DNA from 3 places in the Bacillus sp. WC2507 genome. Region 2 is predicted to be linked to each of the others. Evidence: predicted binding sites of a transcription regulator. Region 2 holds the regulator's gene; each other region holds the start of a gene.
What was found. The regulator LexA, encoded in region 2, represses DNA repair genes until DNA is damaged. The targets are predictions, from matches to a motif close to CGAACATATGTTCG.
Positions count from the first base shown of each region.

Region 1: uvrB (excinuclease ABC subunit B) is a predicted target of LexA. The motif match lies at 682-695, and genes of this name have one in related genera.
Region 3: ACUN28_RS14050 (Y-family DNA polymerase) is a predicted target of LexA. The motif match lies at 1,219-1,232, and genes of this name have one in related genera.

Region 1 covers NZ_JBQXPN010000001.1:626,699-628,978, forward strand. Annotated here, with positions in the region: gene ACUN28_RS03280 (hypothetical protein) at 1-140, shown strand, start outside; gene ACUN28_RS03285 (DUF4362 domain-containing protein) at 185-616, shown strand; gene uvrB (excinuclease ABC subunit B) at 769-2,280, shown strand, end outside.
Region 2 covers NZ_JBQXPN010000001.1:2,061,185-2,063,464, forward strand. Annotated here, with positions in the region: gene ACUN28_RS10980 (DUF4097 family beta strand repeat-containing protein) at 1-567, shown strand, start outside; gene lexA (transcriptional repressor LexA) at 656-1,276, opposite strand; gene ACUN28_RS10990 (YneB family resolvase-like protein) at 1,418-2,074, shown strand; gene ACUN28_RS10995 (DUF896 domain-containing protein) at 2,120-2,280, shown strand, end outside.
Region 3 covers NZ_JBQXPN010000001.1:2,633,444-2,635,723, reverse strand. Annotated here, with positions in the region: gene ACUN28_RS14050 (Y-family DNA polymerase) at 1-1,176, opposite strand, end outside; gene ACUN28_RS14045 (YxeA family protein) at 1,372-1,737, shown strand; one part of gene ACUN28_RS14040 (IS3 family transposase) at 1,808-2,264, shown strand; one part of gene ACUN28_RS14040 (IS3 family transposase) at 2,264-2,280, shown strand, end outside.

The DNA.
Region 1 (2,280 bases), 1.4 Mb from region 2:
AGTCAGGAATTGTTTTAAATAAAGCTGCAAGTCGCGTGAGCCAAGTGTGGGCAATTATATTTTTAGTTGATACAGCGATTTCATTTTCATATGTGATTTTTCCGAAGAAGGAGAAAGGAAAAGAAAAGCTACTTTCATAGTTGAAAGTAGCTTTTGGGTATACAAATAATTTTTATAGGAGAGGATGACAATAGGAAGAAGAATCAGTTTTATATGTCTATTTCTTTTTAGTTTAGTAGCATGTTCACCATCTAACACTACAATTGATAAGAAGAACGATGTCATTGTAAAGGGAACCAGGATTTCCAATCTAGATAAATTTGAAAAGTTCGTTTGGAATGTCGAGCAAAGGGAAGTTGATAAAATAAGAATTGTACAGTATACCCTTGAAGGGGACCCGATTTTTCAAACGTTAGAGTATAGTGGGAACGATATATTTTATGTGTCAGATAATAGAAAAGACAAATTTGCTGGGAAGGATAAAGGGTTACATAAAGATAGCTGTAAAAGGATTGTTAAAGAGCAACGTGAATCACAAACGGCTTATAGGTTAATAGACTGTGCGAATGAAAATGGGCGCAATGGATATGACTTATTATATGTACCTAAAAAATAGAGTTAGTAGAGGAAGGAAGATTTGACTCCTTCCTTTTTCTATGTATATATTGTCGAAAATTTTACCGAATATCTGTTCGTTTTTTTAGGTTTTTTATGGGCATTCGTGGTAAAATAATAATACAGATTTTTTATGAGGAGGTCGGATTTTACTTGGAACATCAATTTGAAATTATCTCAGCGTATTCCCCGCAAGGTGATCAGCCGGTAGCTATAGAGAAGCTTGTAGAAGGAATTAATAGTGGAAAGAAAAAGCAAGTGTTGCTTGGAGCGACAGGGACGGGTAAGACATTTACGATTTCAAATGTCATTAAAGAAGTGCAGAAGCCAACACTTGTCATGGCTCATAATAAAACGTTAGCGGGACAGTTATATAGTGAGTTGAAAGACTTTTTCCCGAATAATGCAGTTGAGTATTTTGTTAGTTATTACGATTATTATCAGCCGGAAGCGTATGTGCCACAAACAGATACGTTTATTGAAAAAGACGCGCAGATTAATGATGAAATTGATAAATTGCGTCACTCAGCAACGTCTTCATTATTTGAACGGGATGATGTGATTATTGTTGCGAGTGTTTCGTGTATATATGGTTTAGGTTCTCCAGAAGAATACCGCGAGTTAGTTGTTTCACTTCGAGTTGGTATGGAAAAGGACCGTAATCAATTGCTTCGTGAACTTGTTGATGTGCAGTATGGACGTAATGATATTGATTTCAAGCGTGGTACATTCCGTGTGCGCGGAGATGTAGTTGAAATCTTCCCAGCATCACTTGACGAGCATTGTATTCGAATTGAATTTTTCGGCGATGAAATTGATCGTATTCGCGAAGTAAATGCGTTAACAGGTGAAGTATTAGCAGAACGTGATCATGTAGCAATCTTCCCAGCATCTCACTTCGTTACACGTGAAGAAAAGATGAAGGTCGCTATTGAAAATATCGAAAAAGAATTAGAAGAGCGTTTAAAGGAATTAAATGATAATGGCAAGTTGTTAGAAGCGCAGCGTATAGAGCAACGTACACGTTATGATTTAGAAATGATGCGCGAGATGGGCTTTTGTTCAGGGATTGAAAACTATTCCCGCCATTTAACGCTTCGACCAGCAGGTGCAACGCCGTATACGTTATTAGACTATTTCCCGGAAGATTTCTTAATCGTTATGGATGAGTCGCACGTATCAGTACCGCAAGTAAGAGCGATGTATAACGGGGACCAAGCACGTAAGCAAGTGCTTGTGGATCATGGATTCCGTCTGCCATCAGCTTTAGATAATAGACCGCTCATGTTTGATGAATTTGAAGAGAAAACGAATCAAGTTATTTACGTTTCGGCAACGCCAGGACCGTATGAGTTAGAGCAGTCACCAGAAGTAATAGAACAAATTATTCGTCCAACAGGGCTTTTAGATCCACCAATCGATATACGACCAATTGAAGGGCAAATTGACGATTTATTAGGAGAGATTCAAGATCGCATTGCGAAAAATGAACGTGTATTAATTACGACTTTAACGAAGAAGATGTCAGAGGATTTAACGGACTACTTAAAAGATGTAGGAATTAAAGTGAACTATCTTCACTCTGAAATTAAAACGTTAGAACGTATTGAAATTATCCGTGATCTTCGCCTTGGTAAGTTTGATGTACTTGTTGGTATTAACTTA
Region 2 (2,280 bases):
CGTATTGCCGAAGATGGTGACACATTAAAAATTATTGGGGAAAGAGAAAAAGGTGCTTCATTTGATTTTTCTTTTTACAATTTCAAGTTTCAAACGTCTACAATGACTATACTAGTGCCTGAACGTTCTTACCAAGAGATAAAAGTAAATTCATCTGCTGGACAAATAGAAATAAGTGATGTGAAAAGTGATCGTGTAAGTGTTGAAACGCTTGCTGGAGAAGTAGATTTGAAACATGTCACAGCTAAGAGTGTGGAGGGATCTACAAAAGCTGGTGAGCTGAACTTTAAAAAAGTAATAGGGAAAGTAACAGCGAAGACGGCTAGTGGGGAAGTGCATATTATGGATCATGATCCTAAATATGATGTGGAGGCAAGTTCAACCGCTGGGGATGTAGATATTACTTTATTGGAAAAACCACAAGATGCAGTTATAACTGGGCAAAGCGCTGCTGGAGACGTGATGATTTTTAATGAAGAAAATAAAAATATAACAATTGGCAATGGTAGTAAAAAGATTAGTGGTAAAACAACTGCTGGCGATGTGACGATTGAAATTCGTTCATAAGAAATAGAATGTATGAAAATCTATCAAAATACAAAAAAGAAGATAGTCACCTATATAAATAAGGTGATTATCTTCTTTTTATTATTTTTTAATGTAAATCACGATATACACCAATTACTTTTCCGATAACTGACACTTGTTTTAAAATAATAGGCTCTAATGAAGAGTTTTCCGGTTGTAGACGGAAATGGTCTTTTTCTTTATAGAAACGTTTAACAGTTGCTTCGTTATCTTCTGTTAAAGCTACTACAATTTCACCGTTATATGCAGACTGTTGTTGGCGAACAACAACTAAATCCCCGTCGAAAATACCAGCTTCAATCATACTATCTCCAGAAATACGTAACATGAACACTTGATCTGCTCCAGCAACAATGCTAGCTGGAAGTGGGAAGTGATCTTCTACACTTTCAACTGCTGTAATCGGTAATCCAGCAGTAACTTTTCCGATAATAGGAACTTGAATAACAGATTGTGTTTCTGCATCCATTCGATCGTCACCTAAAATTTCAATTGCTCGTGGTTTTGTTGGATCGCGTCGAATATATCCTTTTTCTTCTAGTCGTGATAAATGTCCGTGCACTGTAGAACTAGAAGCGAGGCCGACTGCTTGACCGATTTCACGTACGGAAGGTGGATATCCTTTTTCTTGTACTTTTAGCTTAATAAAGTCGAGAATGTCTTGCTGGCGTTTCGTTAACTTTTCCATGTTTTCTAACACCTCGTTTTCTTTCATTTTTCTTATTAATAAGTATAACATGCGAAAAAACATTCTACAAACATAAGTTCGAACAAAAGGCGAATTTATGTTACACTGGAGGGAAATAATAGTGAGAAAGAGGGGTTCATAATGAATGCAATTATTTATGCGCGTGTGAGTACAACAAAAGAAGCACAAGAAACATCATTATTACGTCAAAAAGATGAATTATTGCATTTAGCTGAGCGCTATCAAATGAATGTTATTAAGGTGATTGAAGAGCAGGCTAGTGGCTATACAATTGAACGTGACGGCATATTAGAAGTGCTAGATACAATTCGAGACGAACAAATCGATGTGCTACTCATACAAGATGAAACGCGCCTTGGTAGGGGGAATGCGAAAATTGCATTAATGCACTGTTTACATAAAGAGGGAATAAAAGTATATACGCATACGCATAATGGAGAATTACAATTGTCGGATTCTGATTCGATGGTTTTAGATATTATTGGCATTGTTGAAGAGTATCAAAGAAAGATTCATAACTTGAAAATTAAACGTGGCATGCAACGCGCAGTAGAAAAGGGCTATCGTCCCGAAAATAATTTAAAAAATCGTAATTTAAGCGTAGGCCGAGAGAAAAAAGAGGTGCCAATTGAAGAAATTGTGCGCTTACGCAAAAGTGAACTTACTTTCGAAGAAATTGCGGCCACGCTTCGTGGATTTGGTCATAATGTTTCAAAAGCAACTGTACATCGAAGATATGTAGAATATACAAAGCAATTGCTTGATAAAGAGGACTAACTATTGTATGATAATAATCAGTTTTGAGTAAAAGGGGGATTCGAGATGCAAAGTCACGAACTCATTGAACGCATTAACTTCTTAGCGAAAAAAGCAAAAGCTGAAGGCTTAACTGAAGAAGAACAACGTGAGCGCCAATCGCTACGTGAACAATATTTAAAAGGATTTCGTCAAAATATGTTAAACGAACTTAAAGGAATTAAAGT
Region 3 (2,280 bases), 570 kb from region 2:
AAATCGTGTTCGAATTTCGTCCATGACCTTCGTTAATCGCATTTCTTTTTCTCTTTGTATAATGTTATCGAAAAGTGAAATTTGCTCTTCTCCTTCATTTATTAAATTAGTTAGCGAAATACTTATTGATCGTATCGGTTCTCCTGTATGTCTCTCGTATAAAAAATAGGTACAAACATTATATATATCCATCGTTACATTTGTTGCTCTGTTTAACGTATGTGCTTTTTTTATTCCTCCTCCGTATTCCTTACTATATCCGACTGAAAAATGGATCGTTTGCGCGCATTTCTTTTCTCGTCTCAACCTGTAACAAACTTCCTCTATATGCTCTAATAAAATAACGGTGAACTCTTCTATCGCATAATCACGAAATAATATTTGGCTTTTTGCTATAGATGTTGTCGCTGGAACATATTTCTCTGCTATTCTGCTAAAATCAATCCCATTACTATGTAAATGTAATTCTTCTCCTATTACACCAAATGATTGTTTTAAATACTTCAATGGGTACTCTGCTAAATCCCCAATCGTATGTATACCTTTTCGATTTAATTTCATTTCCGTTTTATACGATATACCCCAAAATTTACTGAGCGGTCTAATACCCCATAACTTCTCGGGTATATCGTCATATGTCCACTGCACTATTCCATCCCGATTCTTTTTTGCTTCCACATCCATCGCTACTTTACTCAATAATAAATTCGGACCAATACCAATCGTACTTTCAATTCGCGTACGTTCATATATTTCTCTCTTAAATTTTAATGCAAACTCACGCGGATTACTCGCAAACAAATGAATACTTGCGGTCATATCCATGAAAAACTCATCGATACTATATTGATGAAAATCTTCCGGCGCAACATACTGTAAAGCTAAGCCTGTTATATAAGTTGAACACTTCATATACGTATGCATAATCGGATTCACAATAATAATATCCGGCCGCTTCGGTATTTCGTACAACCGTGCCATCTTCTTAATTCCTAACGCTTTTAATGGTGGTGTTGCCGCTAATACAATTGATCCACTCCGGTTTACATCTCCTACGACAGCCAATTTTGTATATCGTGGATCAAGTCCTTTTTTAATACATGACACGCTTGCATAAAAGCTACGAAGATCTACACATAAAATAATACGATTCGGTAAAAGAGAATAATCATACAAGGTTATCACTCCTCACAAAAGAACATTTGTTCTTATTATATACGAACTTACGTTCTTTTTAAAGGTATTTCTATGAAAATTTTGGTTAAAATAACCTTACAACTCTTTTTAAGAAAAACTTAAGAAAATCTCCCTTTATTCATAAGAATTTTTTTCTATACTGAAGCATGTAAATGAACAAGAGGAGAAACGATCATGAAGAAATTTGTAATTTGCATAGTAGGAATAGGTCTTCCTATATACTTACTACCCTTCATATTACGCGGGGATTTAGACAGATTTAATCCGATTGCTGAAGAAAAAAATGTATACGCCATTGCGAAAGGACATGGCGTTCCGGATTACCATCATAAAGGAAGAGCTATGTACTCGCTAAACGGTGTTGATGAATTAAGGAATGAGAGAGAATATAAAGTGGGGACGAACACCCCTAATGATTTTATAAGAAAAACTTACTTAAAAATTCATGTAAAAGGAAAGTATGTGTATTCTTACGACATTATCACTGAAGAGGATATTCCGGAGAAAATTCGAGGGCGATTGGAAATAGCAGATAAATAAAAAAGCCTACTCGTATTGAACTGCACCCCAATTGTTAGACACAGTCTAACAATTGGGGTGCAGTTTTTTTATGACAAAATTTACGAAGGATTCAAGGTTAAAGCTCGTTCAAGGATTTAATCCAAAAACAATTTCTCAAGCAGAATATGCAAAACAGATGCATATTACAAAGGCGCAATTTCAATACTGGTTGCGCTTATACGAACTCCATGGAGAAGAAGGTTTACACGAGGTCTATACAAATTACACCGTAGAGTTTAAACTAAACGTACTAAATTTTATGGCTCAATCGGGTATATCGTTAATGGATACAGCGGCTATATTCATGATTCCTTCTTTTACAACGGTTTATCAATGGAAGAAGCAATTTGAATTAGGTGGCTTAGATGCCCTTGAACCAAAGAAAAAGGGGCGTCCATCCATGAAAAATAAAAACACAAAACAGGATACGAAAAAAATTCCGGCAGAAGGTTCAGTTGAAGCGTTACAAGCTGAATTAGAACGCTTACGTATGGAAAACGCGTATTTAAAAAAGTTGAATGC